3 regions of the Priestia sp. SIMBA_032 genome follow, and region 3 is predicted to be linked to each of the others. Evidence: predicted binding sites of a transcription regulator. Region 3 holds the regulator's gene; each other region holds the start of a gene.
The links. The regulator LexA, encoded in region 3, represses DNA repair genes until DNA is damaged. The targets are predictions, from matches to a motif close to CGAACATATGTTCG.
Positions count from the first base shown of each region.

Region 1: SB717_RS21820 (Y-family DNA polymerase) is a predicted target of LexA. The motif match lies at 1,748-1,761, and genes of this name have one in related genera.
Region 2: SB717_RS14070 (Y-family DNA polymerase) is a predicted target of LexA. The motif match lies at 1,365-1,378, and genes of this name have one in related genera.

Region 1 covers NZ_JAWRXD010000008.1:33,464-37,668, forward strand. The annotation lists gene SB717_RS21810 (DUF8096 family protein) at 1-23, opposite strand, end outside; gene SB717_RS21815 (YolD-like family protein) at 87-422, opposite strand; gene SB717_RS21820 (Y-family DNA polymerase) at 437-1,702, opposite strand; gene SB717_RS21825 (hypothetical protein) at 1,996-3,081, shown strand; gene SB717_RS21830 (NACHT domain-containing protein) at 3,469-4,205, opposite strand, start outside.
Region 2 covers NZ_JAWRXD010000003.1:772,998-777,202, forward strand. The annotation lists gene SB717_RS14065 (YolD-like family protein) at 1-39, opposite strand, end outside; gene SB717_RS14070 (Y-family DNA polymerase) at 54-1,319, opposite strand; gene brnQ (branched-chain amino acid transport system II carrier protein) at 2,263-3,615, shown strand; gene SB717_RS14080 (histidine phosphatase family protein) at 4,005-4,205, opposite strand, start outside.
Region 3 covers NZ_JAWRXD010000002.1:798,517-802,721, forward strand. The annotation lists gene SB717_RS09995 (magnesium transporter CorA family protein) at 304-1,749, opposite strand; gene lexA (transcriptional repressor LexA) at 1,961-2,578, opposite strand; gene yneA (cell division suppressor protein YneA) at 2,725-3,054, shown strand; gene SB717_RS10010 (YneB family resolvase-like protein) at 3,108-3,776, shown strand; gene SB717_RS10015 (DUF896 domain-containing protein) at 3,846-4,076, shown strand.

The DNA of each region.
Region 1 (4,205 bases), on a different contig from region 3:
TCTTGCTGCTGTTTCTCTTCCATATTAATCACTCTTTTCTAATTGACTTTTATTCGATTACCCCAAAAAGTGAAGGTGGAATTATTTTATGTAAAACGAACATCAATTAGTTCACTTAACCTCATTTTGTTCTTTAATTCAAATACTTCATCGATAAAAACAAACAAATTCCCCAGGGAATCAACAAATTGTATGAATCCTGTTTCAGTTATGCGTTGCCCGTTCTTATAATATGTAAGGTATACTTGTTGATTTGTATGTAAGGCTTCAATCACGGTGAAATTGATTTGTTCCATTTGCTCTTCTGTTAAAAGAGGTTTAGGTACTTCTAGTTGTTTGTTTATGACTTCCTGTAATCCTATGTATTGCTCTGGCATACTTGCGAAAGCTCTCCATTTTTTCATTCCTCTATCGTGATGCATGATATCATCCTCCTTTAGGCTTTATGGCCTCCGATAAGACCATTTCGATAACGAGCTGTTGAGTGATCCAGATAGCTTGAAGCCCGTAGCACACTATTCTTCCCATAACGCATCCGAATTTCATCAATCGTTTTGGCAAGAGCATAGGCTCTTTCACGCTGATCGATATCCTCAAATAAGCTCATTTGCTCCTCTTCTTCAATGCTCGTATTAGACAATGAAATTCCAATGGAGCGAATCGGCATTCCATTATCAAAATTATGTAAAATGGTTAAACAATAAGGGAAAATATCTTGGCTTAAGTTCGAAGCTCTCCCCATTTTCTTTTGTCTTGAGAAGCCTCCACCTGTTTGTTTGCTGTAGCCAATGGATAAATGGATAGTTTGCGCGACGACCTGATGCATACGTAAGCGAAAGCATACATCATCCAAGAGTTCTAACAACAATAACTCCACTTCTTTTCGGCTTGTATAATCTCGAAACAGAATTTGACCCTTTCCGAATGATCGAGAACTAGGAATGTATACATCTGAAATGCGACTAAAATCAATTCCATTGGCATGTTGGTGTAACTCTTCCCCCATGATGCCAAATTCTCTTTGTAACATCTCTTTAGAAGAAAGAGCGAGTTCTTTTATGGTATAAATGCCTAAACGGTTTAAGCGTCTTTCTGTAGCTGACGAGATCCCCCAGAAATCCTTCATTGGATGAATCGACCATAACTTAAAGGGAATATCCTCATATCGCCAATACGCAACCCCTGTTGGGCTGTGCTTCGCTTCATGATCTAAGCTAACTTTAGCTAGTAAGAGATTAGGACCGATTCCTGCGGTAGCTGTCAGTCTTGTTTTGCGATAGATCTCATTACGTATTCGGTGAGCTAGCTCCTCTGGTGTTCGAGCAAATAAATGCAAAGAAGCTGTCGCATCAATAAACAACTCATCAATGCTATACGCATGAAAGTCTTCAGGAGCCACATACTGTAACACCAGACTAGAAATATAGTTCGAAGCCTTGATGTATCTCTCCATGGATGGATTCACTACATGGATATCTTTCCTTTTAGGGATTTCAAAGAGGCGACTTCCTGTTTTGATCCCTTCTTTCTTTAATAAAGGTGTGGCAGCTAACACAACCGATCCCGACCGTTTGATATCTCCTACAACCGCAAGCTTTGTCTTCAATGGATCTAAGCCTCGTATGACAGAAGAAACGGAAGCAAAGAACGCCTTCATGTCGATACATATAATAACTCTGTTTGGTAGCTGACCATCATCCATTAAAAGAACTCCTCAACAAAGAACGTTTGTTCCCTATATTATATACGAACAAACGTTCTTTGTTCAATAAAAACTCTAAAGTTTTCCCGATTATTGTTACTCTAATACTGTTAGTCAAGGAAATAAGAAATGCAAATATATTTATTCATCTACTTGAATTTTCCACTTAATATAGACAAGCTCAGAATTTAACTTGTGCTGAAAAACCTATATTTAATATGCTGAAAAATTCAAGAATAAGACTTACTCTAGGAAGTGTCACATAGCATGGTAAAATGTAACTGGGTGATAAAATGAAGGAATTAAATCATTATATAAAAAATACTGAAGAGCTTAAGGGCACTAAAGATACACCAAATACTGAGGTACTTAAGAGCATTAGTGATTCATTAAAGGTTGAGGTATTTAAGGGTACTAAAGATGCACCAAAGATTGAGATACTTAAGGGTATTAAAGATGCACTAAAAATTGAGGTACTTAAGGGCATTACGGATTTGCCGAAGATTGAGGTACTTAAGGGCATTACGGATTTGCCGAAGATTGAGGTACTTAAGGGCGTTACGGATTTGCCGAAGATTGAGGTACTTAAGGGCGTTACGGATTTACCAAAGATTGAGGTGCTTAAGGGCGTTACGGATTTACCAAAGATTGAAGTACTTAAGGGCGTTACAGATTTACCAAGGATTAAAGTACCTGAGGTCGTTAAAAATGGACTTAAATTAAATATTCCCAAGATAAAATCAGGAGAGGTAGACTATGAATCTTTTTACAGGGGATCTGAAAATATTGGAAAATGGGGATGGACTGTTCCGTTTTCGTTTGGTCTTGTTCATATAAAATACTTTGAGAATGATAGCCTTACTAAAAGAGATGTTGATAAGTTTTTTTATAATTATTATTCCTCTGATAATGACGAATTTGACAAAATGACGAATAGTATTCTTAAAAATAAGGATATCTATCAGTGGCATGAGGCAATAAAACAATGTGTTTATGCGCATAAACACAATAGGTATATTTTATCGATCAGTACGCTAATACCTGTGCTAGAAGGAATCCTATCAACTTTTGAAAGTAATAAATCTAATATTCGGATGATGAAGGTTTGTAAAGATATGCTTAATACAACCGATGATGAATCTTTGATTGATAAAATAATGTGGACTTCTTGCTATCATTTTATTTCAGCACTTTATAAAAAGTCTGATTTCTCTAAAACAGAACCTGAGATAATAAATAGGCATTGGATATTACATGGAAGGACTGCTTTTAATAGTTCAGAAATTGACTCATTAAGAATTTTCAATGCCATTGAGACAGTCTCGGGTATAATGAAATTTCATAATAGAGAAAAGAATAAAAATAAACAAGATAAATAGGATAGGTGTACCAGTTCAAGGTTTAAATCCTTTATTAAGGGCTTGGTAAGTGATGAAGGATATGATGGCTAAAAAGTAATTAATTTATAATAAAATTACAAGATAAAATAATTGTCTCTTTTTATTACTAAAGAGGAGACTTAAAATGTATCAAATTAGGATCTATATATTAAGGGACGGTACGAAAAGAAAAATAAAAATTGAATAGGGAATGACCCTTGAAGATGAGTTGAAAAAGACAGGGACTACAGAATCAGATATATTTCAAATGTAATTAGTAATCCAAGATAATAAAATGTAATTCTAGTTGTGCAATTTTGCTAAAAAGGCAGCCGGAAATTATTTTGCTGCCTTTTATACTTAAGGTAAAACTATATCTGCTATTCTTCATTTTATTTTTGAACGTCTTTTTCTAGTTTTTTTGTTTGCATATTTCTCTTTAAGCATTTCAAGTACCCAAAGTGCGTTTCTTAATTTTCCAATCATAACTGTGTCAATGAGGACTACATCTTTTACATCTTCTTTGGTAAAAGTATTCATATTGAGTGTACGTTGAAATGTGCTTGTGGTATCTGGATATGCACCTTCGCCGGCCACTCTTTCGTACATTTCTTTACCTATTTTTCTTTTGTCGGAAGTTGTAATAAGATCACTTTGAGGTATATGTTTGAAATAATCATTGTATTTTGCATTAATAAATTCGACCAGATACCTGTATCTGCTATTTTTGGTCTTAAGAGGTTTTGAATACACTAATCTAGCACGCACATTATGAATTACTTGATCTTCGACCATGCGGGCATCAATTATGAAACTTAACTTAGTCCCAATTAAATCTAAAAATTTAAACTCCATCACTGCTTCATCGGGATTAATAATTAGACTTTTTAATTCATTTAATGTAGGAATTAAAAAATCTCTTTCTAGTTTAGATCGTCCCATATCAAACATCATATCAAAAACTGTATCTTCATTGATAGAATCAGGTTGTTCTTCAAATAATTCCATTAAAAATTCTTGTCGTGCTTCGTCACCTAACTTACAAGTATATAAAGCAGTAAAGTATTCTTGAAATGATCTATGTTGATATCTGTAATTAATACCATCTTGAATAAGTATACATA
Region 2 (4,205 bases), on a different contig from region 3:
GGCAAACGGTCGCCATTTTTTCATTCCTCTGTTTTGCATGTCATCTTCCTCCTTTATGCTTTATGACCTCCTAAAAGGCCGTTTCGATAACGAGCTGTTGAATGCTCGAGATGGCTTGAAGCTCGCAGAACGCTATTCTTCCCATAACGCATACGAATTTCATCAATTGTTTTCGCAAGCGCATAGGCTCTTTCACGCTGATCGATATCCTCAAATAAGCTCATTTGCTCTTCTTTTTGAATGCTTGTGTTCGATAAGGAGATCCCAATAGAGCGAACCGGCATTCCACTATCAAATGTATGTAAAATGGTTAAACAATACGGAAAGATATCCTGGCTTAAGTTCGAAGCTCTCCCCATTTTCTTTTGTCTGGAGAAGCCTCCACCTGTTTGTTTACTGTAACCAATGGATAAATGAACATTCTGAGCCACCACTTGATGCATGCGTAAACGAAAACATACATCGTCCAATAGCTCCAACAGCAATAACTCCACTTCTTTTCGGTTTGTATAATCGCGAAACAGAATCTGACTTTTTCCAAAGGAACGAGAGCTAGGAATATATACATTGGAAATACGGCTGTAATCAATCCCATTCGCATGTTGGTGGAGTTCTTCTCCTAAGATGCCAAATTCTTTTTGTACCATCTCTTTTGAAGAAAGAGCGAGTTCTTTTATGGAGTGAATGCCTAAACGATTTAAGCGTCTTTCCGTAGCGGACGAGATCCCCCAGAAATCCTTCATCGGATGAATAGACCACAACTTAAAGGGAATATCCTCATATCGCCAATATGCAACTCCTGTTGGACTATTCTTGGCTTCATGGTCTAAACTTACCTTCGCCAGTAAGAGATTAGGGCCTATGCCTGCCGTAGCTGTCAGACGTGTCTTACGATAAATTTCGTTGATAATCTTATGGGCTAATTCTTCTGGTGTACGAGCGAATAGATGCAAAGAAGCTGTCGCATCAATAAACAACTCATCAATGCTATACGCATGAAAGTCTTCAGGAGCCACATACTGTAACACCAAACTCGAAATATAGTTCGAAGCCTTAATATATCTCTCCATAGATGGATTCACGACATGGATATCTTTCCTTTTGGGGATGTCAAAAAGACGGCTTCCTGTTTTGATTCCTTCTTTCTTTAATAAGGGGGTAGCAGCTAACACAACCGATCCAGACCGTTTGATATCTCCTACCACCGCAAGCTTTGTTTTCAGCGGATCTAACCCCCGTATGACAGAAGAAACGGAAGCAAAAAATGCCTTCATGTCGATGCATATAATGACTCTCTTTGGTAGCTGGGCATAATCCATTGAAAGAACTCCTTAAAATAAAGAACGTTTGTTCTCTATTATATACGAACAAACGTTCTTTATTCAATAAAAAATCTAAAGTTTTCCCGATTATTGTTACTATAATAAGAGAAAAGAACATCGCATATAAACGGGAAGAACGGAGAGATGACCTATGAATAGAAAAATGCTTAATTATATTATCTTTTTATCATGGTTTTTGTTTTTAGTTCTTTTATGGATTATCTTCTCATTTTTTAAAGGTGAAAATTGACAGTGGTGGTCTATGTATCATTTAAATATAAAGAAATATGGCCCTTGGGCTTTAGAGGTTTCTTACCTAAAAATCAGTAGTGCTGCTTTTATCTCATTAGCAATAGCTTATATAGTGAGTTTTGGATTCAAAAGAAAAAGATAAGGTCAAATCAAGTGCTTTGAAAGTAATATACATCGTTGACTTTAATCGGAATAAGAAATAATACTAAAAAGACCTTAATTAATATATTAATAAGGTCTTTTCAGTATCTATAAAATTTATTATGTATTTTATAGATATTAAATAATTGATTTTACTTTTAGATGTTTAGCCCATTTTGAAAAGCTTTATAAGTTTCGTAATACTATATTTATAAACTTCCTTGCATGTAATTAAATCGCATTAATTAACAGAATAATATACGCGTTTTGAATATTATTTACGGTCTTATCAAAAAATAATAACCGTATTAAACTACTTAATGTACGCAATTCGAATAAAGATTTTTATTTTCAATATTATTTTTATTTTACTAATAGATAACAAACGGAAAATTAATAATTTTTTAAATTTTTTCAAAAAAGTTTCTTTTTTATATTGAAATATGTAATTTGACTGTTTATAATACAAAAAAGATAAGTTATTTGCAATTTTAAATATCTGAAAATTTAATTTTTTATGAATAATATTGTTAATGGGGGTTTCACCGTGTCAAACAAAGTACCGTTTTCTTTTATAGTAATCATTGGTTTAATGTTATTTGCATTATTTTTTGGAGCTGGAAATTTAATATTCCCTGCCATGCTTGGTCAGTCAGCGGGAGCAAATATCTGGTCAGCAAATGCGGGTTTTTTAGTTACTGGAGTAGGCTTGCCTTTACTTGGTGTACTAGCTTTTGGATTCTCCGGAAAGGAAGATTTACAATCATTAGCAAGTCGCGTACATCCTATCTTTGGTTTAGTGTTTACAACTGTTCTTTATCTAGCTATTGGACCTTTATTTGCTATCCCACGAACAGGTAATGTCTCTTTTGAAATTGGACTTAAACCTTTCATTTCTGAAGGCTCTAGTTCTATAGCTTTACTCGTATTTACTATTATATTTTTCAGTATTACATGCTTTTTTTCTCTCAATCCGGCGAAAATTGTCGATATTGTCGGAAAATTCTTAACACCGATTAAATTAACATTCATTGGAATTCTAGTTCTAGTAGCTTTTATTCATCCTATTGGAAAATTTCAAGCACCTACAGAAAAATATGTAACAAACTCTTTTTTTAATGGATTCCAAGAAGGATACCTAACAATGGATACTCTTGCATCTTTCGTTTTCGGAATCATTATTATCAATGCAATTAAAGAGAAAGGCGCTAAAACAAAGAAGCAAATTATAACTGTTTGCCTAAAAGCTACGGGAATTGCTGCTATTATTCTTGCAACTATCTATTCTGCCCTTTCATATATGGGTGCTTCAAGTGTAGAAAAGCTTGGGCATTTAGATAACGGAGGTGCGGTCTTAGCAAAAGTATCTAATTATTATTTTGGAGAATACGGAGGCGTACTGCTAGGCTTAATGATTACAGTAGCTTGTCTGACAACTAGCGTAGGACTTATTACTGCATGCTCTTCTTATTTCCATAAATTATTACCATCTATTTCTTATAAGAAAATTGCGATTAGCCTATCCATATTTAGCGCAATAATCGCAAATGTCGGATTAAATCAATTAATTTCTTTTTCAGTACCTGTTTTAACAGTTCTCTATCCATTAGCAATTGTTCTAATCTTTTTGACATTCCTTCATTCTTTATTTAAAGGATGTGCTGAGGTATACCAAGGTAGCCTATTCTTAACGTTTGTTGTAAGCCTAGTAGACGGATTAAATGATTTTGGCTTACACATCTCTGGTATCGATCAATTATTTACTTACTACCTCCCTCTTTACCATATCGGATTAGGCTGGATATTCCCAGCAATCATTGGAGGCCTTTTGGGTTATGGAGTTAACTTATTTAAAAACAAAGAGCAAATTACTTCTAGATCAACGAGGTTAAATAAATAATAAGTTCACTTTAATTATCTTAAATAAAACAAATACAAAAAGAGTCTTTACTTCTTATGAGTCAAAGACTCTTTTTGTGAGTTTTCTAATATATTTAGACGATGCCTCTTCTTTTGCATTCTTTATAATTAATTTAAATGAATAATTATATTGTTCATAAAACTAGTTCGTAAAAGTCTGTATCTTCAAGGGGGCGTTCGTAAATTCTCTTTAAACCTAAATGAACGATAAAAATAATAGATTTTTTATATATACAAATTGTTCGTAAATGTATACGTTTACGAACTTTTTATCAGAGTCTTTTTCAAAACGTTAAAGGAATAAAGTCAAGGTTTTCTATGAATTGTTGAGTTTTTTTAGGTATACTCTATACTTGAAAAAATCGACTGTTACCTCATTAAATACTTACTACCTTCTTCTCTATAATGAGTATCAGCAATTTTTTCGACCTTACTCTGACCATTTATGTAACTAACAACAGACACACTGCAATTTTCATGCACAGGGTATTGATCACTTTGCGTTATTTGTAAGATATAATTTCCAATAGTTATACCATGTGAAAAAATTAAAACATTTCCACCATCTAA
Region 3 (4,205 bases):
TTTGATTAGTGGTTTGTTTTTTTATGGTGAACGTAGGTTTCATTTGTTTAGTTCCTTCCGGCAGTTGATTGGAGGGCAAGACGAAGAATCCTGCGGGAAAAGGTGAGACCCCGCAGGAGCGTAAGCGACGAGGAGGCTCATCGGCCGCCCGTGGAAAGCGTAGTCTTGCACGGAAATCAGCAGCGGTGTAACAAGCAATCCCTATTAGCTTATTTATTCCATTTGTTCCCCTTTAGATTCGATTGATTTATTTATGTCTTTATCTCTTCTTTTTTATCATGTGTTTTCTGATGCGAACAGCTTTTATGTTTTAAATCGATCTTTTAATAAATTCCATAGGGAACTCACTCCGAGACTAATGCTGATCAAAATTCCTGATAAAGCTACTATTAAAGCGATATATTCAAAGATAGAAAACTGCTTCATACTATCCCAATGGATGTTTCCCTTTAGTTTGCTAATAACTAAATTCATTCCGTAAATACCGGAAAGAACGGTATAAATCGTTAAAATTAATAATAAGTAATTGTGACGCTTGGCCGCGATTTTTTCTTGATTTTGATACAAAGTGCCAAGGGTTTCTTTGACTTCTTGATAAAGAGAATTGATGTGGAAGATTTTTTTGAAGAGCTCAGAAAACTCTTGACCTTCTGTGCGAGAGCTAATTTCTAAAAATAAATATTTACCTGAAAATACGGTAATAGAGCGGATTAGTCGTTCAATGCCCTCTGAATTTTTATGAAACGTGAGCTGAGAATACTCATAAGATAATTTTAACAACACGATTTTATAGAAAAAATGTAAAAATAAATTATAGTAATGCTGGCCAAATAGATGATTCATCAAAAGCTGATCCGTTTTAGAGTCTGTCGATTTAGAAATACACGAAAACACATGGTCTGTTATGACGTAATAGGTTTCAGGAGCCCATCTGGAATACACGTGTTTGGTATTATACGTTTTAATATACTCATGGTTGTGTGCAGAGATAAACGGCTTTCCGTCAGGCGTATAGCTATTTAGCTGCCCAGTACGAAATAACGTTGTGGAGTTAATCTCTTGCTCTTGATTTACCGTTACATAACTTAATACAAACATCCGTTCATCGATAAAATAAGGAAGACTCCCGACGTGCTGTTCACGTGTGGCTTCTTTTTTGATGTGTTCGTTCAAAAATGGCGCGAGCTGTGAAAAAATATAATCCTGTACTTTGCTATAGCGATGATGTTCATAGGTAATGGTGGATCCATGCTCTTCAGCAAGCTTCGGTTCTAATACACGAAAATGATTCATGAATTCTAAAATATCATCATAGGTGTAATGATTATGACTCATCTCAGTGCGAATGGTCATGACGCCAATTTCAAAAGGACATAAAAAAACATCCACAGACAGCACGTTGCTAGACACGGTGGCGGAGGAAGTTTGTAGCGTAACGGTATGGTCTATTTTTTTTGAAAATCGAAGCAACCCTTCTTTTTCGCATGAATCAGGAAATAGAATACATTCAATGTAAGGAAGAAAATATTGATCCAAGCTATCATGAGATACGTAATACTGTTCTCCATAGTATTCTTTTTCTAAATGTTTGTTTTGAATGGAAAAAAACTCGAATAAATTTTCTTTCAGTGCATGAACAAGCTGCTCTTTATTTTTTCGATCAAAGGAAAAAGGAAAAAGAAACATGTGCATTGCTTTGGTAGGCATAATAGTTTGAAATGGTTCTGTTTTCCTTGGTGTATTGGTCATAAACTACATCCTTCTTATGGTCGGTAGTATTTCCTTTTGAGAGTCGAAAAAATGCAGATAGAAAGTAAAAGGTAAAACAGGCTTTATAAAAACCGCTCTACCTGCCTGCAATGATCCGACGTATCATTTATAATATGCCAATTTTTTTAGAAAACAAACGTAAAAAAACCAACTAACATCATGATTAGTTGGTTTTACATACAGTGTGTGATTAGTGAATCGTGCGATATACACCAGTTACTTTTCCTAAAATCGTTACGTGGCGAAGAATAATAGGCGCCATCGTTGAATTTTCAGGCTGTAAACGAACGAAATTTTCTTCTTTAAAGAAACGTTTTACCGTTGCTTCGTTGTCCTCGGTCATAGCGACCACAATATCTCCATTATTAGCAGTTTGCTGCTGGCGTACGATTACCATATCGCCATCTAGAATACCTGCTTCAATCATACTTTCTCCCATAATTTCAAGCATGAATACATGATCATCTGGAGAAACGAATTTATCTGGAAGAGGGAAATATTCTTCCACATTTTCAACGGCTGTTATAGGAAGACCCGCTGTTACTTTACCGATAACAGGAACATTAATGACATTGCTTTTAGGGATGTTGACTTCGTCTAGTTGAAGAACTTCGATTGCTCTTGGTTTTGTTGGATCTCTGCGAATTAACCCTTTGCTTTCTAAACGAGCTAAATGCCCGTGTACAGTGGAGCTAGAGGCTAATCCTACCGCTTCCCCAATCTCACGAACAGAAGGCGGATAACCTTTTAATTTTACTTCGTGCTTAATAAAATCTAGTATGTCTTGTTGACGTTTTGATAGCTTCATATTTTTCACCTCGATTTTAGCTATTCTTTAGGTGAATTATACCACGTGATGTGTCAATATACAAACATAAGTTCGAAGAATTCCATTGACAGAAACAAATGTTCTCAATAAAATAAGAACATATATTCTGATAGGGGGATCATAATATGCACCAATTCTTACATTCTATGAAACATTACGCTATTTTTTTTGCAGTTATCGCTGCACTTACATATGTATTGACGCTGGTTTTAGGAGCGGATAAAGTAGATTTAGACAAATATTCAACGGTTACTATTACAAAAGGGGATACGCTTTGGGAATTGTCCAACAAGTATCATAATCACCATCATTTGACCACCAATGAATTTGTCAAATGGGTTGAAGACGTCAATGATTTAAACTCAGACACTGCCCAGTCTTTATCTCCTGGAGATAAATTATATATTCCTGTTTTAAAAAAAGAGTTACGTAATCAAGTGGCAATTGAACAGTAGTGTGTAACGGCCGTTCCTGAATATTGTTAGAAGCCGAAAAGGTCGTGATAAAAGTGGACGCCATTATTTATTGCCGTGTCAGTACGGATAAAAAAACCCAAGAAACATCTTTACAGCGCCAGCAAGAAGAATTAAAAAAGCTTGCTGGTCTTCATCATCTAGACGTAAAAAAAGTCGTAATGGAAAAAGCAAGCGGATATGAAGTAGACAGAGAGGGTATTTTGGATGTTCTTCATACAATGAAGGAAGAAAAAATATCCGTGCTGCTCATTCAAGACGAAACACGATTAGGCAGAGGAAATGCCCGAATTGCGCTGCTTCATGCTTTTCATAAAGAGAATGCTACGATCTATACGATTAGTCATCAAGGTCAGCTTCAGCTTTCAGAATCTGATTCGATGGTGTTAGATATTATTAGCTTAGTGGAAGAGCATCAGCGGAAATTACATAATGCTAAAATTAAAAGAGGAATGAAAAGAGCCGTAGAAAACGGTTATCGTCCGCAGAAAAATTTAAAAAATCAAGGAGTTAACTCGGGAAGAGAAAAAAAAGAAGCGCCGATTGAAGAAATTGTCCGCCTTCGTCATAACGGCTTAACCTTTGCTGAAATTTCAGTTACGCTAAAAGGTTTTGGCTATAATATTTCAAAAGCGACGGTACATCGTCGCTATCAAGAGTACCAAGAGAGTGCTCAATCTCTTGATAAAACGAAAGAGATTTAGTAAGATGACTACATGTTGCCGGAACGGTTCGGTAATTTTAATTATTGATTATAAGGAGATAGGTTTTATATGCTATCAAAAGATAAACTTGCTCGTATTAATGCTCTTTCAAAAAAGGCAAAGGCTGAAGGTCTGACAGAATCTGAAGCGAAAGAACAGCAAGAGCTACGTCAGGAATATTTAAAAGTTTTCCGACAATCTATGACAAATCACCTTCATACGATTAAAGTTGTAGACGAAGAAGGTAAAGATGTTACGCCTAAGAAGTTAAAAGAGAGTAAAAAGAAGCGTCTTCACTAAGACGTTCTAGTAAAACTAGAGGGAGTGCTCCCTCTAGTTTTTTGTATATTTTTAATAAGGCGCACAAAAACTATAAAAGTGGAAATTTTTTTGGTTCAAGTATTGTACAAATAAGCAAATCATTAGTAT